Regions from separate parts of the Brevundimonas phoenicis genome, predicted to be linked through region 2. Evidence: predicted binding sites of a transcription regulator. Region 2 holds the regulator's gene; the other holds the start of a gene.
What was found. The regulator LexA, encoded in region 2, represses DNA repair genes until DNA is damaged. The targets are predictions, from matches to a motif close to ATGTTCNCNANNTGTTCT.
Positions count from the first base shown of each region.

Region 1: the regulator LexA is predicted to act here: its motif matches at 1,742-1,759, upstream of ABC419_RS01925 (ImuA family protein).

Region 1 covers NZ_JBDFLN010000001.1:400,240-416,407, forward strand. Annotated here, with positions in the region: gene ABC419_RS01920 (nSTAND3 domain-containing NTPase) at 1-1,678, shown strand, start outside; gene ABC419_RS01925 (ImuA family protein) at 1,822-2,547, shown strand; gene ABC419_RS01930 (Y-family DNA polymerase) at 2,462-3,973, shown strand; gene ABC419_RS01935 (error-prone DNA polymerase) at 3,970-7,242, shown strand; gene ABC419_RS01940 (SOS response-associated peptidase) at 7,482-8,072, opposite strand; gene ABC419_RS01945 (DUF932 domain-containing protein) at 8,307-9,503, shown strand; gene ABC419_RS01950 (ParB/RepB/Spo0J family partition protein) at 9,676-11,814, shown strand; gene ABC419_RS01955 (hypothetical protein) at 11,873-12,094, shown strand; gene ABC419_RS01960 (hypothetical protein) at 12,166-12,579, shown strand; gene ABC419_RS01965 (DUF6117 family protein) at 12,576-12,812, shown strand; gene ABC419_RS01970 (hypothetical protein) at 12,819-13,178, opposite strand; gene ABC419_RS01975 (antirestriction protein) at 13,418-13,855, shown strand; gene ABC419_RS01980 (strawberry notch-like NTP hydrolase domain-containing protein) at 14,012-16,168, shown strand, end outside.
Region 2 covers NZ_JBDFLN010000001.1:2,270,936-2,287,103, forward strand. Annotated here, with positions in the region: gene ABC419_RS11255 (autotransporter outer membrane beta-barrel domain-containing protein) at 1-2,663, shown strand, start outside; gene ABC419_RS11260 (S9 family peptidase) at 2,780-4,876, shown strand; gene lexA (transcriptional repressor LexA) at 4,997-5,701, shown strand; gene ABC419_RS11270 (ComEC/Rec2 family competence protein) at 5,852-7,942, opposite strand; gene gltX (glutamate--tRNA ligase) at 8,001-9,416, shown strand; gene gltA (citrate synthase) at 9,484-10,785, shown strand; gene ABC419_RS11285 (sensor histidine kinase) at 11,002-12,540, opposite strand; gene ABC419_RS11290 (response regulator) at 12,594-13,304, opposite strand; gene ABC419_RS11295 (DUF4153 domain-containing protein) at 13,307-14,905, opposite strand; gene ABC419_RS11300 (muconate/chloromuconate family cycloisomerase) at 15,120-16,168, shown strand, end outside.

The DNA of each region.
Region 1 (16,168 bases), 1.9 Mb from region 2:
CGGCCGGGAGGAGTGGCGCGCGATCGAGGATGGCGAACGGGATCATGCCGTCGAAGAGGCCGCGCAATCGAGCCATGAAGGCGACGGTTATACATCCGGCGTCTTCGTCGACGCCTATGTCCGACAGCTTCGCGCAGAGGGTCGCTGGGTGGTGCTTGCTGACCATCCGCGGCTCCCGGAGTTGGTCCGCGCCTGGTCGCAGGCGCTCGTGATGTCCCCCGGACCGGTTGATGAAGATGAGCTGCGGGCTGTGCTCGCGGCGGTCAAGCAGACCGAAGACGAGCCAAATGTCTGGGCGGCAGTGCGAGAGCACTGGCGCCCAGCGCTAGAGCCTATGCTTGCGGCACGGATCAGCTTTGTCCCCTCTCAGGCGGATCTGCGCGACGAGTTTGCGCTTACAGCTTTGAAAGTCGCACCAAATACGCTGATCGCCGCATTCCAGGCGAATAGCGAGCAGCCTGATCGGCAAGTCACGCTGCTCACTGCCATGCAACGCGCTCGCCGGCGGCTTGGGAAAAGCAGCCACGCCAAACTCAGACGCGTCACTGATGCACTTCCAAATGAACTCCAGGAAATTTTCAACGCCCTTTCGACCACGAAGCGGAAAGCTCGCCGGGTCAGCGGTACCGCGCTCTCATTCCTGACGGGCTGTGCATCGCAACTCGATGCGGAGGCGCTTGATCTTGTGGTGCCGGTCATCATCGAAAGCAGCGGCGACGCCTCGCCAGCGATCGCCCGATGGCTGACAATTGCCAGCCGCACGGAGCATGCTGTCAGGGCGACGGAGGCGGCGATTGCAACTGGCGATGCCACCCTCCTTCAAACGGCGCTGCGGCACCAGCGCGCCGACGCGCGCCGTGCTGCACTACTTCATCTCGCGCCGACCCTCGCCGACCCCTTGCCGCCGACAATCCTTGCAATGGCATCCGATCCCGGTAGCCGCGTTCGCCGCGCTCTGGTCTCTCTGCTCGCAGAACGTCCGCATCCGGATCACCTCAAAACGCTGTTGGCCCTGATCCATGACAGTTGGTCAAGCGCTGAGCCGCACCACAACGAACCCGAAAGCTTCGATATAGCACAAGAAGCCGTCGTTGCCCTTGCAGCCAACGGCCCCTTGTCGGATGTAGTCGGCGATACGCTTCTCGATCTTGCCAATACCACGGTTGACCGAACGCTCAGCCAACTCGCCCTGATCGTCGCAGCCCATTGCTGCAGCTCCGGAATCCAGCAGAAGATCTTTAACCTCGTCAACATCCCGGAAGCACGCTGGATTCGGCTCGACGCCCTTGATGCCTTGGCCGATGCAGAGTCCGTGGACCCGAGCATCGTCGGGCGTCTGACGCCTGGGTTTGTACTGAGGTCGCCGGCAATCCTCGCGGCGCCAGCGGCTCATCTCGTCGGCGCCCATGCTCCGGCGGAAACAGCCCTCAAATTCTTCGAGCGGGTCGCCAGCTCGAACAAGCGGCGCGCTTTGCTGCTCGTCGGGGCCAATGCCATGGCCAAACGCGACCGCGCGACTGCCGATCGAATCCTTGATCTGCTGGAGCCCGGTCATCCTGGGCGTCAATTATTGACGGCGTCGGAACCTCTTCCAGCCTCCATTCTTGACGATCTTGGCAAGGTTCAGTTGCGAGAGGCCGTCCGAAAAAGGCTCGGGGATCGGGTCGCCTCCTCGTAAGCAAGAGCCAGCGAGAACTGCCGAGGCCATCGACTCTTCCCTTGACTCTGGCGCCTCAACGATAGAACAAATAGAGAACATGGAAGCAAATCCGCCCTTGGAGGTCAAGAACGAGCTTGCGGCCCGAGCCCGCCATAGAGTCTTTGCGCGCGCAGATCGAAAAGATCGAAGGTCGCAGCCGGCGCGCCAAATCGGTTCTCCCCTTCGGGATTGCCGATGTCGACTCGCGCCTACCCGGCGGAGGCCTCGCACTCGGCGCCCTGCATGAGATCGCCGGCGGCGGCAACGGCGCGATCGATGGAGCCGCTGCCGCCCTCTTCAGCGCCGGGATCGCCGCCCGCACGAAGGGCAAGATCCTTTGGTGCATCACGCGCCCCGACCTCTTCGCGCCAGCGATCGCCCAAGCAGGCCTTGCATCCGATCGCGTGATCTATCTCGAAGCCGGCGACGACAAGACCGTGCTCGCCTGCATGGAGGAAGGCCTGCGCCACGGTGGCCTGGGCGCCGTCCTTGGTGAAGTGGCCCGACTTTCCATGACCGCCTCGCGGCGCCTGCAACTGGCGGCCGAAGGCACCGGATCGATCGGGATCGCGCTGAGACGCTGGCGGCGACAGACAGAGGCTACAGACTTCGGCCAGCCAACGGCGGCGATGACGCGCTGGCGCGTCTCCGCTTTGCCTTCGACATCGCTTCCCGTTCCGGGCGTGGGTCGAGCCCGCTGGCTAGTCGAACTGATCCGCGCTCGCGCGGGCGAAAGTGCAGATTTCGAAGTGGAGGCGTGCGATGACACGGGTCGTCTCGCTCTTCCTGCCGAGCTGGTCCACCGACCGGCTACGGCGGAAGGCTGGCGACGCGGCGCCGCCGGCTGAGGCGCCGCTCGTCCTGATTGGCCGCGACGGGAACAGGCGGGTGGTGCTGGCGGCTGACGCCGCCGCCCACGCTGCGGGCCTGCGCGTCGGCATGCCCGTCACCAAGGCGCAGGTCCTGGCGCCCGGTCTCATCGTGCAGGACGCCAACCCGGCAGGCGACGCCGAGGCGCTCGACCGGCTCGCGACCTGGCTCCTCCGATACGCTCCCGTCGTCGCTCCCGATCCGCCGGACGGGATCATCATCGACTCGACTGGCGCCGATCATCTCCATGGCGGCGAAAGTGCAATGCTGGACGGCCTCATCGGCCGGCTTGCCATGTCCGGGATCGCGGCTCGGGGCGCGATCGCCAACACCTGGGGCGCTGCGCACGCTCTGGCCCGCTATGCCCCGCAGATCGCACCGGACCGACACGGCGCATCCATAATGGAGCCTTTGCCGCTCGCGGCGCTACGCATCGCCGCGTCTACCGTCGCCGCGCTGCGGACGCTCGGTTTCGATACGGTGGGCGATCTTCTCGCGCAGCCTCGGGCGCCGCTCACCTTGCGCTTCGGCCCCGAACTTGGCCGCCGCATCGATCAAGCCCTCGGCCAGGCGGCCGAGCCGATCGAGCCGGTCCGGCCGGTCGATCTCATCGAAGTGCGCCGCGCCTTCGCCGAGCCGATTGCCGCGGCTGAGACCATAGCCCGGTATATCGCCAAGCTCGTCGGCCAGCTCTGCGAGCGTCTCGAGGCCGGCGGCTTGGGCGCTCGCAGACTTGACCTCATCTGCCACGGCGTCGACAGCCGCGCCCAAGCCGTCAGGGTCGGCATGGCAACGCCGGTCCGCGACGTTAAGCGCCTGACGCGTCTGCTCTGCGACAAGATCGAGACCATCGAACCCGGCTTTGGCATCGAGGTGATGACGCTCGCCGCGAGCGTCGCCGAGCCGCTTGAGCGCAGGCAGATCGTCAATTCCCTCATCGAGGAAAGCACGCCGGACGTCTCCGATCTCATCGACACGTTGATGAACCGGGTGGGAGAGCGCGCCCTTTATCGACTTGCTCCCGTCGCAAGCGACGTTCCCGAGCGATCCGTCTGCCGCATCCCGGCGATGGCGGCCGACACGGGGGCGAGCTGGCCCGGCCATTGGCCGAGGCCCTCACGCCTTCTGCCTCAACCCGAGTTGGTCGAGACGGTGGCGCTGTTGCCCGACCATCCGCCGGTCTCCTTCACCTGGCGCGGCGTGCGCCGGCGCCTGCGTCGCGGCGACGGCCCGGAGCGCGTCTTCGGCGAATGGTGGAAGCGCGACGCCGAGCTGGTCGCCGTGCGCGACTATTTTCGGGTCGAGGACGACGCTGGCGAGCGCTACTGGCTCTACCGCGCTGGCGATGGCGAGGACACCGCCACGGGCTCGCACCGATGGTTCATCCATGGGGTCTTCGGATGAGCGAGCCCCGCTACGTCGAGCTTCAGGTCACCTCGCATTTCAGCTTCCTGCGCGGCGCGTCGTCCTGCGAGGAGCTGTTCGCCCAGGCGGCGCTTGCCGGGATCGAGGCGGTGGCCGTCGTTGACCGCAACTCCCTCGCCGGCATCGTGCGCGCCCATGAGGTCGCGAAGACGACCGGCGTGCGCCTGATCGTCGGATGCCGCCTCGACCTCGCCGACGGCATGTCGGTGCTGGTCTATCCGACCGACCGCCCCGCCTATTCGCGCCTCTGCCGTCTGCTCTCGCTCGGCAAGGGTCGCGGCGGCAAGGCCAAATGCATTCTCGAATGGCCGGACCTCGTAGCCTATGGCGATGGCCTGGTCGCCGTCCTCGTGCCCGACCTCGCCGATGACGAGTGCGGCTTCAGATTGCGCCGGCTTCGCGACGCGTTCGGTGACCGCGCCTACGTCGCCCTCACGCTACACCGTCGCCCCAATGACCAGCTTCGCCTTCACGAGGTGTCGAACCTCGCCGCGCAAATGCGCGTGCCCACGGTGGTGACGAACGACATCCTCTTTCACGAGCCGGGTCGCCGCGTTCTGCAAGACGTCGTGACCTGCATCCGCCACAACGTCACGATCGACGCCCTCGGCGATCGACGCGAACGTCACGCCGACCGCTACATCAAGCCGCCGGACGAGATGCACCGGCTGTTCAGCCGCTATCCGGAAGCGCTTGCTCGCTCTATCCAGATCGCTGATCGCTGCCGCTTCAGCCTCGACGAGCTTGCCTATCAATATCCGGAGGAGCGTGACGATCCGGCGCTCTCGCCGCAAGAAGCGCTGGCGAGGCTGACCTGGGCAGGCGCATCGGAGCGCTATCCCGAGGGCGTGCCCGACAGCGTGACCGCCGCGCTCCAGCATGAGCTGCGGCTGATCGAGAAGCTGGATTACGCGCCCTACTTCCTGACAGTGAATTCGATCGTTCGCTTCGCCCGATCGAAAGACATCCTCTGCCAGGGTCGCGGCTCGGCCGCCAATTCGGCTGTCTGCTACGTCCTCGGCATCACGTCGATCGATCCTGGTCGCAATGACCTGCTCTTCGAGCGCTTCGTGTCCGAGGAACGCCGAGAGCCGCCCGATATCGACGTCGATTTCGAGCACGAGCGGCGCGAGATCGTCATGCAGTGGGTGTTCGACACCTACGGCCGTGACCACGCCGCGCTCTGCTCCACCGTCATTCGCTACCGCACCAAGGGCGCGCTGCGTGATGTCGGCAAGGCGCTCGGCCTGCCCGAAGACCTGATCGGCACCTTGTCGTCGCAGGTCTGGGCCTGGTCCGAGGAAGGCGTCGAGCCAAAGCATGTTGAGGAGCTGAACCTCAATCTCGCCGACCGCCGCCTTCGCCTGACCCTCGATCTCGCGCGACAGCTCATGGGCGCGCCACGCCATCTCAGCCAGCATCCAGGCGGCTTCGTCCTAACCCATGACAGGCTCGACGATCTGGTCCCGATCGAGCCCGCTGCGATGAAGGACCGGCAGGTCATCGAGTGGGACAAAGACGATATCGACGCGCTCAAGTTCATGAAGGTCGACGTCCTGGCGCTCGGGATGCTGACCTGCATGAAGAAGGGGCTGGATCTTCTGGCCGAGCACAAGGGTGTCAATCTCGACCTCGCCTCCATCCCGGCCGAGGACCCGCGCACCTACGCGATGATACGAAAGGCGGACACGCTCGGCACTTTCCAGATCGAGAGCCGGGCCCAGATGTCGATGCTGCCGCGGCTCAAGCCACGCACTTATTACGATCTCGTCGTGCAGGTCGCGATCGTCCGACCAGGTCCGATCCAGGGCGACATGGTGCATCCCTATCTTCGTCGCCGGGAGGGCCTTGAGCCCGTCCACTACCCGAAGCCCGAGCTGGAGAAGGTGCTCGGCAAGACTCTCGGCGTGCCGCTTTTTCAAGAGCAGGCGATGCGTGTCGCGATCGAATGCGCCGGCTTCACCCCCGGCGAGGCCGACATGCTCCGCAAGTCGATGGCCACTTTCAAGTTCACGGGCGGCGTTTCGCATTTCCGCGACAAGCTGATCGCCGGCATGGTCTCCAACGGCTACGAGCAGGCGTTTGCCGAGCAGACCTTCAAGCAGCTTGAAGGCTTCGGCAGTTACGGATTTCCGGAAAGCCACGCAGCCTCTTTTGCACTGATCGCCTACGCCTCGGCCTGGCTTAAATGCTGGCACCCGGAAATCTTCTGCGCCGCGTTGCTGAACAGCCAGCCCATGGGCTTCTATGCGCCGGCACAGATTGTTCGCGATGCGCGCGATCATGGCGTCGAGATCCGCCCGGTCTGCGCCAACGCTTCGCGATGGGACTGCACCCTTGAGCCCACCGGCAGCGAGGAGCGGCTCGCCGTTCGTCTGGGTCTGCGAATGGTCAAAGGTCTGGCCAACGCCCATGGCGCGGCAATCGTCGCGGCGCGGGCGGAGCAGCCCTTCGCCTCCATAGACGACCTCTGGCGCCGGGCCGGTGCGCCCGTCGCGGCGCTCACGCAGATCGCCGAGGCGGACGGGTTTCGTCCGCCCTTCGGTCTCGCACGTCGTGAAGCCTTGTGGGCGATCAAGGCGTTGCGCGACGAGCCACTCCCGCTTTTTGCCGCTGCGTCGGCCCGTGAGTCTGATATCGTGCCCGAGGTCGCCGAGCCGACCGTCCTCCTCCGCCCCATGACAGCGGGTGGCGAGGTGGTCGAAGACTACCGGCATGTCAGCCTGTCACTGCGGGACCATCCGGTCTCGTTCCTCCGTCAGGACCTGCGCCGCCGTCGAATGGTCACTTGCCAGGAGGCGATGGACGCCAAAGACGGTCGATGGCTGGAGGCGGCCGGCATTGTGCTGGTTCGACAGCGGCCCGGCAGCGCAAAGGGCGTCATGTTCATCACGCTTGAAGACGAAAGCGGGATCGCCAATCTCGTGGTGTGGCCCAAGGTCTTCGAGCAAAACCGGCGCACGATCCTGTCGGCCGGCATGATCGCAGTGCGCGGCCGCGTCCAGCGCGAGGGCGAAGTGGTCCATCTTGTCGCCCAGCGGCTGACGGACCTTTCCGGCGAGTTGGCGAGTGTTGGTGAATGCGACGCTGCCTTCCCGCTGCGACATGGACGCGGCGACGAATTCTCCCGAGGCTCGCCAACGCCCGACCCGCGGGGCCTGGCGCCCGCGGGGCTAAGGACGCGCGACATCTATATCCGCGACTTACACATTGACTCGATCAAGGTGAAGACACGGGATTTCCGGTAACGGTAACGTTCACGACGCTGGCCGCGACCGCCACTCGCCGCTCTTGCGCTGGACAACGATCCCATTCCGGGCCGCAACCTCCGTGCCTCTCTCGGTTCGATGGGCCGGAATGAAAGGTGGGTGACGTCACCGTCGCCCCGTCGCCAACCTCGACTAAGCCGCTTGGGCCGCCGTTGCCGTCGTCTTTGACAACGACGCGACCGCCCGAGACGGCATGGCTATGGGGAAGGTGAACCGCATCAGCCGACCTGCTCGACAAGGAGTGATCCTGCCGGCAGCGGCCGAATGATTGATTGCGCTGAAACCGACGGATCGAGCCAGTCGGCCCAGGCATCACGCTCGACAATGACAATCTGCCGATCATGATACGGCGCTATGTCGGGACCCGGCTCCATGGTGAGCATTGTGAAGGCCTGCCCGACGTCCTTGGTCTCCCGCCAGATTCCGGCCACACAGAAAATCGGATTGTCCCGCATCGTGAAAAGCCACTTGTCCTTGCGCTTCTTCTTTGGATCGGCCGGCGCGGTGAACTCGTAAAATCCGTCGGCGACGATCAAACAGCGGCCTGACACAAGCTCACGCCCGTCCGAACGGAAGTTATAGACCGGTCGCTTGTTCGGCCCGGGCCAGCTCCACCGCCGCTGGACCAGATCGCCCTGATTGCGGGAACCCTCTATGGTCCTGACGATCGGCGCGACGTCGGTAATCTTGATGTCCTGCCGCGCTTCGATGTTCGGCGCGCCTTCGCTGAAGACAATCTTGATCTTCAGATCAGCGAACTCCTCAATGATCGACGCAACATCGACAGTTAACCTGTAATCGTTGCACACACGCTCATCTCCTCCCGTCTTGGATGGAGCCCCTCGGTTGTATCGCGGTTCTGATAATGCATATCGCCTCTAAGGGGGAAAGCCTTCCCCTGCGGCCGAGCCCAAGGTCTCGGCCTACCCCTTCTGCGGGGAGACCCCGCAACGCCCCCTGAGAGCGAGAGTGCTGAGGGATTTTCCGTGACGGGTTGAGGGCTGGAGAAGAGGTCTCTGGCGCCCGTCATGGAGATTGGTCCCATGACCCAGCTTTCAGTTCTCGATGCGCGCCGCGACGCCAGTGGCGGTTACAAGGTCGATGTCGGCCGCGGCGAGCGGATCGGCCGCGTTTCGTCGGAATGGTTTTCCCGGCCGGCAGACGAACGGTATCTGTCGTTGTCCGAACTCGCGCACTCCGTTCGCGACCGCGCCGACCGCAGCCGGACGCGCATGGTGGAGAGCGCTCTCATCCACGTTGAAGCGAACCGCAGCGACCCGGAGCGGCTGGCGCTCATCCTGCCAGGCACGGATACGCCCATCGCCCCCACCCATTGGAGCTTCGGCCAACTGGCCAGCCTGGTCGGCGCGCCGGCAGCCTATCTGCGCCAGCTCCCGGCGCCGCTTGCCGCGATCAACCTGCAATATGGCCTGACGTCCAATCGGGCGGAGCAGATCAAGACACTCGAGGCCGACAACGGCCGCGTCGAACTGCGCGCCGTCACCGGCCCGGACTATGGCCGTATCTACGACTACGAGCTGGTCGAGGCAGTGCAGCGCATCGCCGGCAATGGCACCGGCGACACGCGCTGGAAAGTGCCCGGCGTGCTCGACTGGTCGACCGGCATCTACAATCCGCGTGTCGACATCACCAAGGACACAACGACGCTCTACGCCTCGGATCGCGACGTCTTCCTCTTCCTCGTCGACGATTTGAACCCGATCGAGGCCGGCCGGCTGCCGGACGGCTCGCCGGATCTCTATTTCCGGGGCTTCTACTGCTGGAACTCAGAGGTCGGCGCCAAGACGCTCGGCATGGCGAGCTTCTATCTGCGCGCGGTCTGCCAGAACCGGAATCTCTGGGGTGTGGAGGATTTCGAGGAGATCACCATTCGCCACTCCAAGTATGCCGCCAACCGCTTCGCCCATGAGGCGGCGCCGGCGCTGGCGAACTTCGCCAATTCCTCAGCCCTGCCTTTCGTCAACGGCATCAAGATGGCCCGCGAGCGAATCGTGGCGCGCACCGACGAGGATCGTATCGACTTCCTGCGCCGCCGCGGCTTCTCGAAGGCCGAGACCGGCAAGATTATCGACACGGTGCTGGCCGAAGAAGGGCGGCCGCCCGAGACCATCTTCGATTTTGTGCAGGGCATCACCGCCGTCGCACGCGACAAGCCCCATCAGGACGCTCGCCTCGACATGGAGGCTAAGGCGAAGAAGCTGCTCGATCGAGCCGCCTGACATCCGCAAAGCGGGAGATGCGGATTTCCGTGTCTCCGGCTTTGCGCTTCCGCGTGTCCTCAATTCCGGTCCCCGGCGCTGCCCCCTTTAGAGGAAGAGGGCGGCGCTTCGCTTCGTGACGGGTTTAGGGCTGAGAGAGAGTCTCTCGGCGCCCGTCGCGGAGACTACCCCGATGGCTACTGCCGTTCAGAAGATCACCCTGTCGTCCTCGCGCGACATCCCCTTCAACAAACTGGTTCTGTCCCAGTCCAACGTCCGGCGCGTGAAGGCCGGCGTCTCGATCGAAGACCTGGCGGCCTCGATCGCCCGTCGCGGCCTGATCCAGAGCCTCAGCGTCCAGCCCGTCATCGACGCGGAAGGTGTTGAGACCGGCATGTTCGAGGTTCCGGCCGGTGGCCGTCGCTTCCGCGCCCTCGAACTGCTGGTGAAGCAGAAGCGCCTCGCCAAGATCGCACCGGTGCCCTGCATCGTACGCGACAATGACAGTGAGATCCTCGCCGAAGAGGTCTCGCTCGCAGAGAATATCGAGCGTGCTCCGCTCCATCCCCTCGATCAGTTCCGCGCCTTTCAGGACATGCGCGCCAAGCATATGACCGAGGAGGAAATCGCCGCGGCGTTCTTCGTGCCCGTCAACATGGTCAAGCAGCGGCTGCGACTTGCCTCGGTCTCGCAGGCGCTCCTCGACGTCTATGCCGACGACGGCATGACGCTGGAGCAGCTCATGGCGTTCACGGTCTCCGAAGACCATGCGCGCCAGCAGCAGGTCTGGGACACGATCAAGGACGCCTGGTCCAAGGAACCCTACCAGATCCGGCGTATGCTGACCGAGACGACGGTGCGCGCTTCCGACAAGCGTGCCATCTTCGTCGGCATCGAGGCCTATGAAGCGGCGGGCGGCACCGTCATGCGCGACCTGTTCCAGTCCGACGACGGCGGATGGCTTCAGGACGCGGGCCTCCTCGACAGCCTCGTTGGCGAGAAGCTGAAGGCCGAAGCCGAGACGATCGCGGCCGAAGGGTGGAAGTGGATCGAAGTGGCCGTGAGCTTCCCGTACGATGCGGCACGCGGCCTGCAGGAGATCACCGGCACGCCGCTCGACCTCTCGCCCGAAGAGCAGGCGACCATTGACGCGCTGAACGCCGAAATGGCGAAGCTGGAAGCCGAGTATCAGGACGCCGACGAGCTGCCGGATGAGGTGGATCAGCGTCTGGGCGAAATCGAGACCGCGCTCGCGAGCTTCGAGGATCGTCCGGTTCACTACGAGCTGGCTGACATCGCCATCGCCGGCGTGTTTGTCAGCATCGACGCCAACGGCTCGCTGACGGTGGATCGCGGTTTTGTCCGCCCCGAGGACGTTCCAGTTATCCCGGTCGACGGCAACGGCGACGGCGACAGCGGCTCGGAGACCGATAGCGTATCGGGCGCAACCGCCGGCCAGACGGTCCAGCGCGCCGTCATTACCATCGGCGGCCAGCCCACCGAGACTGAAGATGACGACGAAGACGACGCCATCAAGCCGCTGCCCGAGCGCCTGGTCATCGAGTTGACCGCCTACCGCACGCTCGCGCTTCGCGACGCCGTCGCGAACAACCCGCATGTCGCCATGACGGCGCTGCTGCACAAGTTCGTCTCGGACCGGTTCATGACCCGCATGTATAACGGCGTCATGGAAGCGGGCGTGAAGCACATCTACTTCCCCGCGCAGGACGAGAGTCTCGCCGACAGCCCTCCCGCCCGTGCGGTGCAGGAGCGGCACGACGCCTGGGCGAGCGACATCCCGAAAGACGACGATGCGCTTTGGGATTGGCTGGCTGGCCTGGACGACACCAGCCGCATGGCGCTGCTGGCCCACTGCGTCAGCTACGGCGTCAACGCCCTTTACGAGCGGCCGAATCCGCACAGCTCCAGCGGCGTGTCGCAGCATACGCTCGACATGCGGCTCACCCAGGCCGACCGCCTGACGCGCGCGACCGGGCTGGACATGGTGGAGGCCGGCTGGCGTCCGACCTTCGGCAACTACCTCAATCGCGTAACCAAGCCGCGCATCCTCGAAGCAGTCCGCGAGGCGAAGGGCGAACAGGCCGCCCAACTCATCGACCACCTGAAGAAGGGCGATATGGCCAAGGAGGCCGAACGGCTCCTGGCCGATAGTGGCTGGCTGCCCGAGCCGCTGCGGCTCGCTGATGTTGCCGATCAGCCTGAGGGCGGCGACGCCGGTGACGCCGAGGCGCTGCCGGACTTCCTCGCTGGTGACGATGACGAGGTGATCGAAGCCGACGAGGATGCGTCCGACCTGATCGCTGCCGAATAGGCCACTTGGCGGGGAGCGACGCTGATCGCTCCCCGTTGCTTGTCTCAAGGAGCCTTAGATGGAAACATCCGGCACCGACGCGCCGCGCCGCGTCGTCTTCCAATATCTCGTCCCGGTTCACGTCGAGGTCGAAGATGGCCTCGTCTGCCGCGTGACGGTGATCGACGAAACGCCTGTGCGCGGTCCCACCGTCGTCGAGGGCGACAGCGCCTACCTCAACGACGCGGTCCGCGCCTCCGACGACGGTCAGCCGTGGCCGTCCTGGCAGTTCGGGTACTGACCCAAACCACACCCCAACATCCACCCCGAGCCCGGCCATACGCCGGGCTCTTTTCGTTTCAGGAGACCGCCATGGCGGACTATTTCACACGCTTCTCGTGCCTGCTGGACGTGGGCACCATCGAGAACGCCGCGCGCGCGCTCGACATCTACAACGAGCTGATGGCGCAGAACGCCACGGAAGACCCTCCGGCGGAGCCGTTCCTGCTCTCGATCGAGCCGGAACATGGCGCCACGCGGCTCTGGATGCGTGATCCCGGCACCGCCGACCCGCAGCTCCTCATCACCTTCGTGACGCAGTGCGCAGAAGCGTTCGGCTTGGCCGGACGCTGGGGCTTCCAATGGGCGGGCGTCGCCTCCGAACCGCGTATCGACGGCTTCTCCGGTGGCGCCCATGTCCTTGACCTGACGACCGGGCAGACCGTGGAATGGATGAGCAGCAGCCGCTGGCTCGCCGACCGCCTCGCTGCGGGAGGCGCGTCATGAGCATCCCGGATCATGCGCGTGAAAATTTCGAAACTTTGCTTCGCGCAGCAGCGGACGGCAATCTGGCACTTTTGGAATGCGCGGACACAGCCACCGGAGAAACCCGCTACGTCATCTGCGCGGTCGGCCGCGACGATGGTGATTACGTGTTCACCCCGTTCGGCCATCTCGCCGACGGCGATCCATACGAGGCTTACACGCCTCCAAATAGCGGTGACGGGATCGCGGATTGATATCCGCTACCAGACCGCGACTTCCCACTGGCCGTTCACGCGCGCGAAGCCGACCGGCCGGTTCTGCGGTGTGGCGTTGGCCCGCGTTGTATCCATCGTGAGCTGCGTCATGCACGTCACGCCAGGACCGACGGCACCCGGAGAGCAATCGCCAAGCTTCAGCGTCGCATTGGCGAGCGACGTTCCCGTGAACAGCCGGTGGCGACGGACAGCGGCGATCGCTTCTTCCTCGCTCGGCTGCGCGACGCCGGCGACGGCCGCGGCCGACGATCCGCCCGGCGAAATCAGGGGTCGCGCGAAGAATCCCGCGCCGAACCCCACCACCAGGCACCCCGCCGCCACAATGCCGATCGCACTTCCCTTCATCGCCGTCTCCCTGGACCTCGCTCGGTGAAGCGGACGCGCGTCCTCGATCGTCAACGCCGCCGCCCGCCATGTGTTGGATGAAGGAGTGTAGCGGCGCGCGGCCGACCTCGGAATACGAAGCGGTCAAAAGGTCATCGCGCGCGCCAGAGCGAGAGGAGGCCGGGACGGGTTCGAGCCGGTGCGGTCGAAAGAGAGCGCCTGCCGGCTCCACCGTTTCCCGCTCTCCCGAGGTGCCCCCCATGACCGAGACGACAGCCCACGCCGAATATTCCCTCGACCGCTCCGCGCTGCTTGTGCCGGATGCTCGTCGAATGGATTTCCTTCCGACCCTCTTCGGCCGCCAGCATCTCCTGATCGGAGAGATGACGGTCTATCACCACATGGAGCGTCTCAGCCCACGCGATTATCGAGGCGGTCTCTGGGACTTCTATGAGCACGACGGAAAGCCGCTTTACCTCGCGCCAGCCTCGAAGCCCCGCCTTCAGATCATCTGCGACACGAACGGCTATGAAGGCGAGGTGTCCGCCGGCGCGGCAGGGATTATCGCCACGCTCTTCGCCTTCTCCCATCTTTCCTTCCAGTATCCCGTCGACCTGATGGCGGAGGGATACAGCCGCCTTTACGACTATGCGGCGGAGCACCCCGAGTCCGCCGAGATCTTCCAGGCGATCGATTGAGCGCTGCGACCCGCCGAGCGCCTGGCCTTCCGGTCAGGCGCTTTTTTCATGCCTGTCGTTCAGAGGAAGAGGTTCGCCGGGACGGGTTTGAGCCGGTGCGGTCGAGAGAGAGCGCCTGCCGGCTCCTCCGTTTCCCGCTCTCCCGAGGTGCCCTCCATGCCTATCGCTTCCCCAACCGCGGCCGTTCCGGCCGCGCCGTCTCCGCTTGCCGCGAGCCCGGCACCGGCCGCCATCCTCGCTGCGGCCCACCACCTGCTTCCGCATCTTGAGCGGGGCGAGCCCGTCGATGCCACAACCTTGCGCGGCGCGATGGAGGCAGCGTTCGACGCTTCCGACACGTCTGGCGCCTGGGACTGGAAGACGGCCTACGAGGCCTGCGAAGTGGCGACGGTGCTGTTTCTGCGCAAATACGGAAAGGCGGTTTTCCGCAAGTCGGGATCTCCGGCCGCCAGCCTCACGATGCTGGCCAAGATCGGGAGCCTGTTGCCGACACATACCCGGCGTTCTGAGGAGACGCAGGCCTTCCAGCAGTTCTCGACGCCGGTGCCCCTCGGCCTCGCTGCGCTCGCTGCCGCCGCCATCACACCTGTCGATCGTGTGCTGGAGCCCTCGGCGGGAACCGGGCTGCTCGCGGTCCTGGCCGAAACGGCGGGTGCGACGCTGATGCTCAACGAGCTGGCCGAAACCCGTGCAGCGCTTCTTTCCTCCCTCTTTCCGGCCATCCCCGTCACGCGGTTCGACGCCGCCCAGATCGATGACCATCTCGATCCGACCGCTATGCCAAGCGTCGTACTGATGAACCCGCCCTTTTCTGTAATGGCGAATGTCAGCGGCCGAGTAGCCGACGCGGCCTATCGCCATGTAGCCTCGGCCCTCGCCCGGCTCGCCGATGGCGGACGGCTCGTGACGATCACGGGCGCCAGCTTCGCGCCTGAGCTACCTGCCTGGCGCGACGCCTTTGTCCGCTTGCAGCAGCGCGGACGTGTCGTGTTCACGGCGGCGATCGACGGCTCGGTCTATGCCAAGCATGGCACGACCATCGAGACCCGCCTGACCGTCATCGACAAGGCACCTGCCGACGACCCCACCGCGTTTCCGCCATCGGCTGGCCTCGCGCAGGATGTGGCGACGCTGCTCGGCTGGATCGAAACCCAGGCCCCGTCGCGCCTGCCGGTCGCGCTGCCGCCGCTCGCGTCTATCGCACCGACGCCCCGCACCGTGCGCGGCTATCTCGCCCGCGCCACGTCATCATCGCCAAGCCGAGCGATAGCCGAACCAGAGGGCGTCGAACTCGCCTATGAAACCGTCGACTGGACGCCGCCCGAGGGTGGCCGGCTGACCGACGCCATTTATGAGGAATACGGGCTTCAGGCGATCCGGATTCCCGGCGCGCAGCCGCACCCGACCAAGCTGGTCCAGTCGGCGGCGATGGCCTCGGTCGCACCGCCGAAGCCAAGCTATCGGCCGACGCTCCCCGCCAGCATCGTCACCGACGGCATTCTGTCCGACGCCCAGCTCGAAACCGTGATCTATGCCGGCGAGGCCCATGGCGAATTCCTCGCCGGAGCCTGGACCGTTGACGAAACCTTCGACCTCGTCTCGGCCGCGCCGGATGATGCTCAGCACGCCGTCCGCTTCCGCCGCGGCTTCATGCTGGGCGACGGCACCGGCGCCGGCAAGGGCCGCCAGTCGGCCGGCATCATCCTCGACAACTGGATGCGCGGACGCCGTAAAGCGGTCTGGATTTCCAAATCCGACAAGCTGCTGGAGGACGCGCAGCGCGACTGGTCGGCGCTTGGCATGGAACGCCTGCTGGTGACGCCGCTGTCGCGCTTCCCGCAGGGCAAGCCGATCACCCTCGGCCAAGGCGTCCTATTCACCACCTATGCCACGCTACGGTCCGACGACCGTGGGGAGAAGCTTTCGCGCGTCAAGCAGATCGTCGAATGGTTGGGTTCCGACTTCGATGGAGTGATCATCTTCGACGAGAGCCACGCCATGCAGAACGCCGCCGGCGGCAAGGGCGAACGCGGCGACGTCTCGGCCTCGCAGCAGGGCCGCGCGGGCCTGCGGCTTCAGCATGCCTTGCCGAACGCGCGTGTCGTCTATGTCTCGGCGACCGGAGCGACCACCGTCCACAATCTTGCCTATGCGCAGCGGCTCGGCCTCTGGGGTGGCGAGGATTTCCCCTTCGCCACGCGGGCCGATTTTGTCGAAGCCATTGAGGATGGCGGCGTCGCGGCAATGGAAGTGCTGGCCCGTGATCTTCGCTCACTCGGCCTCTACACCTCTCGCTCCCTCTCCTACGACGGC
Region 2 (16,168 bases):
TGCTGGGCGCGGTCAGTGCTGTCGGTGAGAATGCGACCGGCGTAGCTATCGACGGAGCCGTCGGCGGCGGGGTCAAGATTCAAGGCGCCGTAACCGCTACCGGCTATCGCTATACCGTCCCGCCGCCTTCGAAACCGGCGACAGGCGAGCCGCGTGAAGGCCAGACCTATCTCGAAAACCTCGACGCGGACGACCTGCTGCAGGGCGGTCCCGCCGTGCGCATCGCAGGCGATGTAGGCAAGGGCGTCGTCTTCGACACCGCACCTTCGTATGGCTCCGGCGGCATCGATGGCGATGACGACGGCGACGGCGTCAAGAACGGTGATGAGGACGACGACGGCGACGGCAAAAAGAATCGCGAAGACACCGACCGTGACGGCGACGGCATTCTGGACGCCCAGGAAACGACGGCCAGCATCCGCTCCTTCGGCGGCGCGGCCGCCGTCCTCGTAGGATCCACGGACAGCGCCATCACCCTCGGCGAAGTCGGCACGGGCAATTCCGCCTATGGCCTCATCAACCGAGGCGCCATCGAGGCGTCGGGGGTCTATAAGGACGTGGACGCCAAGGCCGTGCAGATCGGCGGCACGGGGCAAGCCGTGAACATCGCCGGCGGCTTCCGCAACGAAGGAACTATCGGCTCGTCCGCCCTGTCAGCCAACAGCAGCACAGTGCTTGTCGGCAGCGGCGCGTCGCTTCCCACGATCATCAACACGGGCGCCATTCAGAGCGCCGTCACCAGTTCCGACGCAGACACCGCTACAGGCGTTCTGATTCAAAGCGGCGCCAATGTCGCTTCGCTCTCGAATTCGGGCACCCTCGCCGTCGGCGTTAACGGCTCCAAAGGCAACGCCGTGGCGATCCGCGACGAGTCGGGCACGCTGTCGTCGATCAACAACACCGGTCGGATCGTCGCCGCCATCACGCCCGAAAAGGATGTCGAGCGTACCGGCTCCGCCATCGCTGTAGACGTCAGCGCCAACATGACCGGCGTCAACCTTGTGCAGGACGGGACAGTAATCCCGGACCACAAACTGCCTGACGCAGACAAGGACGGTGTTCCGGACGCCAACGAACCAGCCATCATCGGCGACATCCGCCTCGGCTCAGGCGCAGACGTGCTGGACATCCGCAACGGTACGATCAACGGCGACATCTCCTTCGGTACGGGTGCCGACCGCCTGTCGATCAGCGGCGGCGCCGTCGTGACTGGCAAGCTGTCCAACGGCGACGGCCAGTTGGACATTGATATCTCCAAGGGCACGCTCGACGCCCGCCACACGGGCCAACTTCAAGTCAGCGACCTGAACGTCGGCGCTGACGGCAATCTGATCGTGACCTTGGATCCCGCCAACCAGGCTTCTGGCGGCTTCAAGGTCAGCGGCTCGGCCGATCTGGCCGACGGCGCCGGTCTCGGCGTGCGGTTCAACTCTCTGATCCAGGATCCGACCTCCTTCACCATTATCGAGGCCGGCGACCTGAACGTCGGCGACATCGACCAGGCCGCCTTGCAGTCCAACTCGCCCTACGCCTTCGTCGTCAGCGCGAACGTCGATGAGGCTGCAGGAAAGCTGACCGTCGATGCGCGCAAGCGCACGGCCGAAGAGGCTGGCATGATCAAGGCCGAAGCATCGGCCTATGACGTTCTGTACGCTGGCCTGGCTGACAATGAAGTCATCCGCGCCGCCATGCTGAACCAGACGGACCGCGACGGCTTCTTCAACATCTACCAGCAATTGCTGCCCGAACATTCGGGCGGCCCGCTGCTGTCCCTGGCCAGCGGCGTGGACGCCGTGACCCGCGCCCTGACCGGCCGTAACGCCGCCGCCGCGCCGGGCGAAACCAGCGCCTGGGTGCAGGAGATCAACTTCTACGCCGACAAGGACAAGACCGACACCTACGGCTTCCGTTCGGAAGGCTTCGGCCTCGCGGGCGGCGTCGAGCGCGGCACCAACATGGGCGCTTTCGGTCTGACGGCGGCCTTCACCTCGTCGGATCTGGAAGACCCGGAATCGGCGGCTGAGGAAGTGCTGTCAGCCAATCTGCTGGAACTCGGTCTCTACTGGCGCGCCCAGGGTCAGTACTGGACCACATGGGCCCGTGCCGCCGGCGGTTACGCTTCCTTCAGCGCCACGCGCAAGCTGGTCGCCGACGGCGTCAACCTGAAGAACGAATCCGACTGGAACGGCTTCACCCTCGCCGCAGCCGGGGGCGCCTCGTACGAACGCCACTTCGGCCGGGTGAACGTCCGTCCCGAAGTCTATGTCGAGTATTTCTCGCTGAGCGAAGACGCTCGCACCGAAGAAGGCGGCGGCGACGGTTTCGACCTGAAGATCGACGAGCGCGACGGCCATCTGTTCTCGGGCGTGGCCGCCGTCAACATCGGCTACGGATTCGGCAAAGACGGCTGGATTCGTCCGGAGCTGCGCGTCGGCTGGCGCCAGAACTTCTCTGTCGATGCAGGCAAGACCATCGCCCGCTTCGCCTCGGGCGGCGACTCCTTCACCCTGGATCCCGCCAGCATCGAGGGCGGCGGCCCGATCCTGGGCTTCCGTCTGAATGTCGGCAACGACCTGGGCATGCTGGCCATCACCGGCGACGCCGAGCTGTTGGAAGACTACGTCCGCTACACCCTGTTGCTGCGGGCCAGCTTCAAGTTCTGACTTTTCTTCGGAACCCGAATGAAAATGGGCCGCCGGATTCGTTCCGGCGGCCCTTTCCATGTCTTGTGGCGCACTCGGGCCTTTCTATGATCCCTCTCAACCAGAGGGGGTTTCAAATGAACAAGTTCGCCTGGGCGGCCTGCGCCCTGATCCTCAGCGCCCACGCGCCCGCGATGGCGCAAACCACCGCCCAAACGGCCGCCGCGCCCAGCCTGCCGACCGCCGACCGCGGCCTGTTCACCGCGCAAGATCTGTTCGGCATGGAGGTCGCCTCCGACGCCCAGATCAGCCCGGACGGGGGGCAGATCGCCTATGTCCGCCAGACGGCCGACATCATGACCGACCGGATGCGCCCGACCATCTGGTTGATCGACGTGAAAACCGGCCGCCATTCGCCCCTGATCGCCTCGGCCGGGTCGCACCGCCAGCCGCGCTGGTCGCCGGATGGTACGCGCCTGTCCTACATCTCCAGCGCCGAGGGCGGCGCGCCGCAGTTGTTCGTGCGCTGGATGGCGTCGGGCGAATCGGTCCGCGTCACCAACCTGCCCAACACCCCGTCCAGCGTCAGCTGGTCGCCCAACGGCGAGCAGTTGGCCTATTCCGTCCTGGTCCCCGGCGAGAAACCCAAGATCGGCTCGCCCCTGGCCAAGCCCGAGGGCGCCCAGTGGGCCCCGTCGCTGGAGATCATCGACAGCGTCTCCTACCGCTCCGACGGCCAGGGCTATCTGAAGCCCGGCTTCCGCCACGTCTTCGTCGTCGGGTCGCAGGGCGGCGGCGCGCGCCAGCTGACGCACGGCGACTTCCACCACGGCGGCGGCCTGTCCTGGTCGGCCGATTCCCGCACCCTCTACCTCAGCGCCAACCGTCGCCCCGACTGGCAGCGCGAAGCCGCCGACAGCGAAGTCTTCGCCCTAGATGTCCAGACCGGCGGCCTGACCGCCCTGACCAGCCGCGCCGGGCCGGACAACGCCCCCGTCGCCTCATCCGACGGCCGCCGCATCGCCTATCTCGGTTATGACGACAAGCGGATGGGCTATCACAATACCCGCCTCTATGTGATGGACGCCGACGGCTCGAACAGCCGCGTCCTGACCGAAAGCCTCGACCGCTCGGTCCAGTCTCCGGTGTGGAGCCGCGATGGCCGGTCGGTCTATGTCGCCTATGACGATCAGGGCCGCACCAAGGTCGCTCGCGTGTCGATGGACGGCGCCGTCACCACCCTGATCGAGGATCTGACGGGCGACGATTTCGGCCGCCCCTACACCGGCGGCGGCTTCACCGTGGCCGACGACGGCGCCATCGCCTACACGCGCGGCGATTCCAGCCGCCCGGCCGACGTCCACGTCCTGAAGGGCGGCCGCAGCACCCAGCTGACTCGCCTGAACGCCGACTTCCTCAACGCCCGCCGCCTGGGCGAGGTGCGCCGCATCCAGGTCGCCTCCTCCCACGATCAACGCGCGGTCGAAAGCTGGCTGACGCTCCCGGCCGACTATGTCGAGGGCCAGCGCTATCCGCTGGTGCTGGAGATCCACGGCGGCCCGTTCGCCGCCTATGGCCCGCACTTCGCCACGGACAACCAGTTGTTCGCCGCTGCGGGCTATGCGGTGCTGTCGGTCAACCCGCGCGGCTCGACCTCCTATGGGGACGAGTTCGCCAACCTGATCCACCACAACTATCCGTCGAACGACTATGACGACCTGATCAGCAGCGTCGACGCCGTCATCGCTCAGGGAATCGCCGACCCGAACAAGCTGTTCGTCACCGGCGGTTCGGGCGGCGGCGTGCTGACCAGCTGGATCGTCGGCAAGACCGACCGCTTCAAGGCCGCCGTCGTCCAGAAGCCGGTCATCGACTGGGCCAGCTTCGTCCTGACGGCCGACAACCCGGCCTTCTTCGCCCGCTACTGGTTCGGCGAATATCCGTGGGAGAACCCGGAGGCCTACTGGCGCCGGTCGCCGCTGTCGCTGGTCGGCAACGTCAAGACGCCGACCATGGTCGTCGTCGGCGACGAGGACTATCGCACACCCGTCAGCGAGTTGGAGCAGTACTACACCGCCCTGCAGCTGCGCGGCGTGCCCACGGCCCTGGTGAAGATCCCCGGCGTCGGCCACAGCCTGGCCGTCCGCCCGTCCCAGAACGCCGCCCGCATGAACGCCATGATCGAATGGTTCGCGCGCTACAAGGACGGCGCACCGGCCGCTCCGGCGCAATAAGACCCGGCCCCGCGCCCGTCATGCGGCGGGCGCGGGGTTCAGCGTGGCGTTAGTTGACTTTTAACCAGAACACTTACAGAACATCATCAACGGTTCACGCCTTGTTCTGGATTCTGCGCCATGCTCACGAAGAAACAGCACGAACTCCTGATGTTCATTCATGAGCGCATCCGGGAGACGGGCGTTTCGCCGTCCTTCGACGAGATGAAGGAGGCGCTGGACCTGGCGTCCAAGTCGGGCATCCACCGCCTGATCACGGCGCTGGAGGAACGCGGCTTCATCCGCCGTCTCGCCCACCGCGCCCGCGCGCTGGAGGTGGTGAAGCTGCCGGAGCAGGCGACGACCGCCGCCCCGGCCAAGGGCCGCGCGCCTTTCAAGCCCGACGTGATCCAGGGCGGCGGCCTGAATCCTCGCCCCGCCGTCGCCGAGGCCGCCAACGACGTCCGCGACTTGCCCCTGCTGGGCAAGATCGCCGCCGGCACCCCCATCGCCGCCATCCAGCACGAGCGCGAGCGCCTGCCCGTCCCCGAAGCCATGCTGGGTGCGGGCGAGCACTACCTGCTCGAAATCGAGGGCGACTCCATGATCGAGGCCGGCATCCTCGACGGCGACACGGTCATCATCAAACGGGTGGAGAACGCCTCTTCCGGCGAGATCGTCGTCGCCCTGGTCGAAGGCGAGGAAGCCACGCTGAAACGCCTGCGCAAGAAGGGCCAGTCCATCGCGCTCGAGCCCGCCAACAGCGCCTATGAGACCCGTATCTTCGGCCCCGATCAGGTCGAGGTTCAGGGCAAGCTGGTCGGGCTGCTGCGCCGCTATCACTGAGCCCCACTTCCGCTCATCCTTGCGGACGCCGGGATCCAGTGCTTTGGCTTCAAGCGGGCCGTCTGGAAGTTTGCCTGTCCTCTGGCCTCATCTGGCCAGCGATAGCGCGTGTATCTCTTACTGGATCCCGGCGTCCGCCGGGATGAGCGGTTAGGAGTGAGCCCCGCTCCACGGCCGCCGTCCCCGCACCTCCGCCGCCCACAGGGCGCGCCAGCCGCCGGCCCCATCGCGCCACAGCTCCACCGAACCGCCGCGCGCATGATCCGCGCCGTCCAGCACCAGCCGCCCCTCGCATGACGACGGCAGGACCGCGACCACAGCCCTTATGCTGACCACCTCGGCGCTGCGGCACATATGATCCAGTTGCGCCTCGCTAGGCGACGCCTTGCCCCACCACAGCACCAGCGCGCCTTCCTCACCCTCCGGCGCGCAGAAGGACCGCTTGCAGGTCCAGCCTTCGCCCGACCGCCCGACCGCCTCCAACCCCCGCCGCCGGGACCACAGATCACTGGCGAACTGGCGCACCGCAGGCCGCATGACGATCGCCTGCTCTCCCTGCCGATACGCCGCATTCGCACCGCCGTCGCCGACCCAGACATCCGGCGGCGCCGGGCGCGGCCAGATCAGCACCGCCGCCGCGAACGGCAGGCCCAGCCAGCGCCACCGTCCGCGCCACAGGCACATGAACAATATGCCCACGAAAGCGACCGGCAGAGCCGCCGCCGGGGCGCTGGGGATCGCCTGAACCGCGCCGGGCAGACCCGCCGCCCAGTGCCCTATCGCCAGCATGACATCCACCGACTTGCCCGCCAGCCACAGGAAGGGCGCGCCCAGGCCCAGCGGCTCCAGCGCCGCGCCCAGCGCCAAGGCGGGCATCATGATGAAGTCCGCCAGCGGCGCCGTCGCCAGATTGGCGATCAGTCCATAGACGGCCGTGCGGTTGAAATGCTGCATAGCGAACGGCCCCGTCGCCATGCCCGCGACCAGGCTGGCGGCGCAGGCGGCCAACAGCCAGCTGCCGAACCGCTGCACGGCGACAATGGGCCAGGGCGCGGCGAACTCTCGGATGCGGCGCGGCCAGACCTCGACCAGGGCGACCAGGGCCGCCGTCGCCGCAAAGGACATCTGGAACCCCGGCGTCACCACGGCCTCGGGCCGCAGCAACAGCACGACAAAAGCCGCCGCCGCCAGCGCCCGCATCGTCACCGCCTGCCGGTCAGCCAATACGGCCAGAAAGGCGATAGAGGCCGTGACCGCCGCCCGCTCGGCCGGCGGCGGCGACCCCGAGATCACCAGATACGTCCCGACCGCGATCAGGCCCGCGATCGCCGCAACCTTCTTGCCCGACACGCGCAACGCCAGCCACGGCCAGGCCGCGACCAGCAGACGCACGGCGAAGAAGACGAAGCCCCCCACGACCGCCATATGCAGTCCCGAGATCGACAGGATGTGCGCCAGTCCCGAATCCCGCATGGCGTCCAGGTCCGGGCTCTGGATCCAGGTCTCGTGCCCCGTGGTCATGGCCGCCGCCACCCCGCCGGTGCGCTCGCCCAGGCGCGCGACGATCCGTTCGGCCAGGGCGTAGCGCACGGCGTTGACCTTCATCGCCATGCGCACCCGCCAGGGCGGCGGCGCCAGATCGGCGGTGCGCGTCGGTCCCAGGGCGAACAGCGTCCCGCCCATGCCCTGAAAATAGGCGTTGCGGCCAAAGTCATAGGCGCCGGGACTGGCGGGCGGCGGCGGCGGGTTCAGGATGCCGAAGACGCGGATGGCCGCGCCGGGCGGCGGCGGCGCGCCTTTCACCGTCACGCGCAACCGCTCGGGCGTCGCCTGGGGCGTCAGGCCGCGCACCCGCACCGGCGCGACGACAATGCGCGCGCCGTTCTGGCCCGGCGAATCCACGTCCATGACCCAGCCCTCGAGCTGCGTAGGCTTCATGTCGGCGGGTGCGATCGGCGCCGCTACGGCCTCGGCCCTCAGCTTGGCGACCGCCAGGCCGCCGCCGAAGCACGCCAGCATCAACAGGATCAGGGTCGCCGCGCGTGGCAGCCCCCGCGCCCGCCCGACGATCCAGGCTCCGAACAAGACCATGGCCGCCGTCGCCAGCGGCCACGTCGCAGGTTCATCCTTCAAGGCAAAGTAGGCGGCGCACCCTGCACCGAAACAGACGGACGACCACAGGGGCCAGCGATCCGCCTGCGCCCGCACGTCATGGCGAAGACTGTCAAATAACCGGGCCATAAGGGTTCGCTTCCCCACGGGCGGGCGTATAAGACCCTGCCCTATGGACCCTGCCTCTATGACCTCCCCTTCCTCGACCGTCGTCACCCGCTTCGCCCCCTCGCCCACAGGCTACCTGCATATCGGCGGGGCGAGAACTGCGTTATTCAACTGGCTGTACGCCAAGGGGCGCGGCGGCAAGTTCCTGATCCGCATCGAGGACACCGACCGCGAACGTTCGACCGACGAGGCGGTGAAGGCCATCTTCGACGGCCTGTCCTGGCTGGAGTTGTTCGGCGACGAAGAACCGGTCTTCCAGTTCGCTCGCGCCGACCGTCACCGCGACGTGGTCAATGAGCTGCTGGCGACCGGCCACGCCTATCGCGACTTCCTGACCGCCGACGAGACCACGGCCCTGCGCGACCAGGCCAAGGCCGAGGGCCGTGACTTCGTCTCGCCCTGGCGTGATCGCGAACCGAGCGTCGACGATCTGGCCAAGCCGCACACAGTGCGCTTCCGCCGCCCGCTGGATCAGGCCGTCGCGGTCGATGACGCCGTGCAGGGAACCGTGCGCTGGGACTCGGCGTCGCTGGACGACCTCGTCATCCTGCGCTCGGACGGGGCCCCGACCTACAATCTGGCCGTGGTGGTGGACGACCACGACATGGGCGTGACTCACGTCATCCGCGGCGACGACCATCTGAACAACGCCGCTCGCCAGAGCCTGATCTACGACGCCCTGGGCTGGACGCGGCCGACCTTCGCCCACATCCCCCTGATCCACGGCCCGGACGGCGCCAAACTGTCCAAGCGCCACGGCGCCCAAGCGGTGCACGAATACGCCGACATGGGCTATCTGCCCGAGGCCATGCGCAACTATCTGGCCCGCCTGGGCTGGGCGCACGGCGATGACGAACTTTTCAGCGACGAGCAGGCCCTGGCCTGGTTCGACCTGACCGGCGTCAACAAGGCCCCTGCCCGCCTGGATTTCGACAAGCTGGCCCACGTCAACGCCCACTGGCTGCGTCTGGCGGACGACGATCGCCTGGCCAAGCTGACCCTGGACGCCCATCTGGCGCGCGGCCGCACGTTGCAGCCGGACGACGAGGAACGACTTCTGAGGGCCATGCCTTTCGTCAAGGATCGCGCCAAGACCATCCCCGAATTGGCCGATCAGACGGTATTCGTGTTGCAGGTGCGTCCACTCGCCTTAAACGAGAAATCCGCCGGTTTGCTGCAAGGCGAAAGCGGCCAGCGAATTTCACGACTGCGTGAGCGCCTGAACCTTTTCCAGAGCTGGGACGTCTTCGCCCTGGAAGCCGAACTTAAGGTTTTTGCTGAGGAAGAGAACGTAGGCTTCGGAAAAATCGGACCTTCCATGCGCGCCGCCTTGACGGGCGGCTCGGCATCGCCAGATATCGCGCGTACTCTTTGCGCTCTCGGGCGCGACGAAAGTCTCGGACGCTTGGATGATGCGCTGCAACAGACTAAGTGATCACCCATAACCAACTCAGGCCGTCCGCCTCCCCGCGCGCCGGTCGAAAGAAGAACAAGGGGCCTAGATGACTGAACAAGCGAAACCCGCCGGCTCGGCGACCCTGTCCTACCAGGACAAGTCCATTGAGCTCCCCGTCCTCTCCGGCTCGACCGGCCCGGACGTCATCGACATCCGCAAGCTGTACGGCGGCACCGGCGCCTTCACCTTCGATCCCGGCTTCACCTCCACGGCGGCCTGCGAATCGGGCCTGACCTATATCGACGGCGATGAAGGCGTGCTGCTGCACCGCGGCTACCCCATCGACCAGTTGGCCTCCAAGTCCAACTTCCTGGAAGTCTGCCATCTGCTGCTGCACGGCGAACTGCCGAACGCCGCCGAGTTCGAAGAGTTCGAGCAGAGCGTCACGCGCCACACCATGCTGCACGCCCAGTTCGACCGCTTCTTCGAAGGCTTCCGCCGCGACGCCCACCCGATGGCGATCATGGTCGGCACCGTCGGCGCCTTGTCGGCCTTCTATCACGACAGCCTGGACATCCATGATCCGGTCCAGCGCAACATCTCGGCCATCCGTCTGATCGCAAAGATGCCGACGATCGCGGCTCGTGCGTACAAGTACCACATCGGCCAGCCCTTCATCTCGCCGCGCAACGACCTGTCGTATGCCGAGAACTTCCTGCGCATGTGCTTCGCCGTGCCGGCCGAGGACTATCACGTCGATCCGGCCCTGGTGCGCGCCATGGACCGAATCTTCATCCTGCACGCCGACCACGAGCAGAACGCCTCGACCTCGACCGTCCGCCTGGCCGGCTCGTCGGGCGCCAACCCCTTCGCCTGTATCGCCGCCGGCATCGCCTGCCTGTGGGGCCCGTCGCACGGCGGCGCCAACGAAGAGGCGCTGAACATGCTGAAGGAAATCGGCACCCCGGACCGCATTCCTGAATTCATTCAGGGCGTTAAGGACAAGCGCTACAAGCTGATGGGCTTCGGCCACCGCGTGTACAAGAACTACGACCCGCGCGCGAAGGTCATGCAGCAGTCGGCCTATGAAGTGCTGGCCGCCACGGGCCGCGAGAACGACCCGCTGTTCCAGGTCGCCAAGGAGCTGGAAGCCGTCGCCCTGAAGGACGAGTACTTCACCTCGCGCAAGCTGTTCCCGAACGTCGACTTCTATTCGGGCATCACCCTGTCGGCCATGGGCTTCCCGACCACCATGTTCACCGTGCTGTTCGCCCTGGCGCGCACCGTGGGCTGGATCGCCCAGTGGCAGGAAATGATGGCCGATCCGTCGCAGAAGATCGGCCGCCCGCGTCAGCTGTACACCGGCCCGACCGAACGCGACTACGTGCCGCTGGCCCAACGCGGCTAAGACCGCGCACAGCGCGAAATGCAGAAACGCCGGGGCGCAAGCTCCGGCGTTTTTTCTTGACCGAATTGGAGGCTGAGTGCTGGCGATTGCCTCCCCCCTCATCTCGACGTCCACCGGGATGAGCGGGACTGAAAGTGTGCGGCCGACACATAGCGTGAACTCAGCTTTTTTCTTTGGCGTCCAGACGCGTCGTTTCCTGTTCCGTCAGAGGTCGTCTCATCCAAGCGAACACGGCAGAACGAGTTCGAAAGCGGCTCCTTTTGAGGCGGACTTCAACACCAGGTCCGCATGATTGGCTCGTAGAAGCGAACGGGCGATCGACAGTCCCAGACCTGCGCCGCCTTCGCTTCGGCGGGTCGTGAAAAAAGGCTCGAAGATACGCCCGGCGTCCCCCTCGGCCACGCCGGGTCCGTCGTCCGCTACCCGCAGGCAGACCTGTTCGTCCTCGACACGAGCGGTAATCGCGACCTCGCCCGCCCCGACCTGGCGGCTGTTCTCCAGCAGAATCGTCAAGGCCATCTCCAGACTGGCCTCGGGTACGGCGACACGGGGCAAGTCGTCCGGAAGATCAATGACGATCCTCAAACGGTTTCGAAGAGCATCCGCGATCCTAGCCGCCGCCAACTGAACATCCACCGCCGCCCCCGCTTCTGGCTTCGCCATGTCGGCCCGCGCCAGGTCCAGCAATCGCGTCACTAGGTCCGACAGACGCCGCGCATCAGCGTCGATGTTGTCGAGGAAGCGTCGGCGCTGCTCCGCCTCCATGTCGTCGCCGTGGTCCTGAAGCAGTTCGACGGCGCCCTGGATGCCTGTCAGCGGCGTTTTGAATTCATGACTGACGGCGGCGGCGAAGTCGCGCAGATAGCGTGAGCGACGATCGACTGCCTCAGCCATACGGCCGAAGTCCTGATAGAGGTCGCGAATCTCGACCGCCGCCGTTGCGGGCGGAGGCGGCACCGCCCCCCCGCCATGGGTCACGTCCCTGGCGACGCGACGCAGCGCCTCGATCGGTCGTGCGATGCCGCGCGAGACCACGACCGCCAGCACGCTGAGCAGGCCGAGGACCGTGATGATCCCGAACAGGATCTTGCCCCGGTCCTGATAAATCCCCTTGAACAGGGCGCGCGGTGATCGCGAAGCCAGAACCACGCCCTCAACCCGACCATTCACCACCACCGGCCGCGCGTGATGGATACGCAGTCCCGAAGCTCGACTGAGCCATTCCATCTGATATCGCGGCAGATAGGCGTCGTTACGACGCAACACGGTCGCTGAGGCGCCGGAAAGGGCGGTCCTCACCTCCGGTAGATCGCCCCATGATCCGCCTCGCCCCAATCCTCTCACCACGACGCCGTTCCGGTCCAGAAGCGCGACGGAAGCCAGGGTGATCCGACTGGTCTCCTCTATAATCGGCGCCATGTGCGCCGCGGCGACCACCGCCGCTTGATCCGGCGGTCCATGGGCGCGACGAACGGACGGACGTGGCGGCAGGACCGGATCGGAACGCAGGTCGATGTCCGCCGGTTCGGGTCGGTAATACCCCGGCTCCGACCGCTGGACCTCTGTCGAGGCGACGTTAAGGGCGCCCGGCCACAACGCCTCGGCCGCGGCAGACAAGGCGGCGGTCTGCGCGATCAGTTCAGCCTCCGTCTGGCGGACCAGGGTATTCTCGTAGACGCGCAGGAAGATCGCACTGATCCCCGGCAGGACCGCCGCAAAGAACAGCACCGACAGCAGGATGGTGCGCAGGCGCATGGCCGGCCAATGCTCACGAACGAACGTTCGAACTCGCCGGACAACGTCGCCGATCACGCCGAACCGCCGCGACAGGGCCCCATCTGATAGCCTACTCCCGCACGCGTCTCGATCACGTCAGCGGCGCCTAGCGCGGCGAACTTGGCGCGCAGGTTGCGGACGTGGCTGTCAATGGTCCGGTCCGTCAAGGCGAAGCCCGGCCCGTGAATGCGATCAATGATGGCGTCGCGCGTGAAGACCATCCGCGGCGCCGAAGCCAGCATCTTGACGATGCCGAACTCGGTCAGAGTCAGCGAGACCTCAAGATCATCCCAACGCGTACGCCAGCCGTCCGTATCCAGAGACAGACGTCCGATCCGCACCCCGCCGGGCGGAGACGGAGGCGGCGAGAGGTTCACCCGTCTCAGAATGGCGGCGACGCGAGCGACCACCTCCCTTGGACTGAACGGCTTGACCACATAGTCATCGGCGCCCAGCTCAATACCCAGGATGCGGTCGATCTCGTCGTCGCGCGACGACAGGAAGAGAACAGGAAGCGGTCCTTGCGCGCGAATACGGCGGCAAACCTCGATCCCGTCCATACGCGGCATGTTGATGTCGAGGATCACCAGGTCCGGCGACCGTTCTGCTATGGCGGCCAGCGCCGCCTCTCCATCTCCGGCCTCACGCGTGGCCAGCCCCGCCTTGCCGAGGGCGAAAGTCAGAAGGTCGCGGATATGCGGGTCGTCGTCAACGACCAGAACTGTGCGCTGCATAATGGCCATGTTCAGGCTCCGGCTTCAGAGGTCAACGGTGCGACCACAGGCGCAGGCGGCGGCAAGAGCGTTCCGGCGCAATCGCGAACGCCGGGGACCGGCGCCGTCAACGGCCGATTTGCGGTTAAGCGCGCCACACGGTCCAGCCGCCGCGCATCCCGCCAGCGCCAGCCGCGCCATTGGGCCTGCTGGGCTTGCATCGCCTCCAGTTGCCGAACGCGCACCGAAGCGACACGGTCCCTGAGCGTCGGGTCCGACAGACGCAGCTCCAGTTCGACCAGCGGCGCCAGAGCTGCACCGTTCAGACTGTCCAGATAACAGAGATCCAGTCCCGCCCCCTGCCCGTCGATTTCACGAGCATGGCGCACGTTCCAGGTCGCGGCGATCGCTCCCAGGTCAACCACGCTGACGATCGCCAGAACGGCCAGCCCGACGCCGACATTGACGTTGATCAGCCAGCTCGCGCTCTTGTTCCTCAACAGACGCCAGCAGATAAGACCCAGGCCGACGCCCACAAGCGCCATCCAGATCATGGCAGCGATGCGGAAACGGGTCAGTGAATACACCTCTATATAGTCCGCCGTTCGCAAGAGACTGGACGCCACCAGCAACAAGTTCTGCCCGACCCAGAGCATGACCAGTCCGCGGATCAGCGGTCTCGACGCGGTCTCTGATCCCGGCCGCAGGAAGACCAGGACGAACAGGCCAGCCAGCAAGGCTGTCACGATCAGCGGATAGGCGCCGCGGTGGGCGTACTCGGCCAGGGACACGCCCTCGGGTAAAGGCGCTCCGCTCCACAGGAAAGTCAGATCCAGCCCGTTCTGCACCGCGAACAGCACGTTGAAGACCACCAAGGACAGGGTGACGGACGTCGCAGCGCCGCCCGGCACGACCCGCCCCTCAAGCGACGGCAATGCGATCAAGCGACGCCTCCAGCGCGGCCGCAGAATTCCCCCGACCGCCACCAAGACCGCGCCCCAGAAAATAGCGCGAGCCGCCATCTCATGTGTCAGAGAGGGCAGCCGCAGCCGAGTCATCAAATCGCCAATCAGGGGGTTGGCGCTGGCGAATAGGCCCAGAAAAACCACGCCGCCCAAAACAGGTAAAATCAGCAGACGCGCCATGCTCGGCAGGTTGGCGGCGCGCCCACGCCTACGGTTGACGCGGTTCAATCGGATCAAATCGATCCACGGGCCTGCTACAGACACGGCGGCGTGGACGAGCAGTCTTTGGCTCCAGCGCCAAGCGTTCTCGCCGTGGCGGACACGCGTCGATTGCACGGCGACCATCAGAGCCAGCCCGAACAACACCCACGTCAGTAATGCCGGCCGATCAATCATCACAAGAGCCAGCACAGCCGCAAGGCCCGCCACAACCAGCCCGCGTCGATCCCTGTTCCAGCCTTTGCGAAACAGCAGCGCCGCCCCCAGCCACAGCAAGGCAAACACGCCGAGCGTCGCGCCCGGTCTCTGCATGAAGAACAGAAAGTCAGCCGTCGCGACGAGTAAGACTCCTGCGCCGACCTTCGGCCAGAAGGATGATCGATTTAGCGAGAGGGACACGGGCGAACAGGCCTCCTTTTCAGAAGGAGTCTTGTCGTCGTTCTGCATCAAGCCCTGATGGCCGGGCCGTCAACGATCCAGGCAGAACACGTGCAGAAAGCGTGCAGAGGACGGGCGAGGTCACGTGCACATCCGGCACGTGATGCCAAACAGGTATCACAAACAAACAAATCGGCATTTTAGATCATGACGCACGCCTCCTAAGGTCCATCGGAATACGAAGTGCGGAGACGACAGGGTGCAGGGATCAGCGATTGAACGGGTGGAGACGATCGTCCTCGACGTGCCGACTATCCGGCCGCACGTCCTGTCGGTCGCCACCATGCAGTCGCAGACCGTGGTCCTGGTGCGCCTGCGCTGCGCCGACGGGATCGAGGGGATCGGCGAAGGCACCACCATCGGCGGACTGACCTACGGCGGCGAAAGCCCCGAAGGCATCAAGCTGGCCATCGACGCCTATTTCGCGCCGCTGCTGATCGGCGCCGACACCACCCGCCCGGCCGTCATCATGGAGCGGCTGCGCCGCTCGATCATCGACAACCGTTTCGCCAAGAACGCCGTCGAAACCGCCCTGCTGGACATTCAGGGCAAGCGCCTGGGCGTGCCGGTCAGCGAACTGCTGGGTGGGCGCATCCGCGACCGCCTGCCGGTGCTGTGGACCCTGGCCAGCGGCGACACCGCCCAGGATATCGCCGAGGCCGAGGCCATGCTGGCGTCGGGCCGCCACGCCGCCTTCAAGCTGAAGATCGGCAAGCGCCCCGTGCAGGAAGACGTGGCCCACGTGGCGGCGATCAAGCGCGCCCTGGGCGAGCGGGCCAGCATCCGCGTCGACGTCAACCAGGCCTGGAGCGAGGCCGCCGCCAAACGCGCCCTGCCCCTGTTGGCCGATGCGGGCGTCGATCTGGTCGAACAGCCGATCCGCGCCCATGCGACGGCGGGCATGGCCCGGCTCACGGCCATGGGCCTGATCCCCATCATGGCCGACGAAGCCCTGCACGGTCCCGAGAGCGGCTACGCCCTGGCCTGCGGTCAGGCGGCCGACGTCTTCGCCCTGAAGATCGCCCAGGCCGGCGGCCTGACCGAGGCCAAGCGCCTGGCCGGGATCGCCCAGGCGGCGGGCGTCGCCCTTTACGGCGGCACCATGCTGGAAGGGCCGGTCGGCACCATCGCCTCGGCCCAGTTGTTCGCCACCCTGCCCGAGATCGAGTTCGGCACCGAACTGTTCGGCCCCCTGCTGCTGACCGAGGAACTGCTAGTCGAGCCGCTGCACTACGCCGACGGCTGCCTGACCGTGCCCAGCGGGCCGGGTCT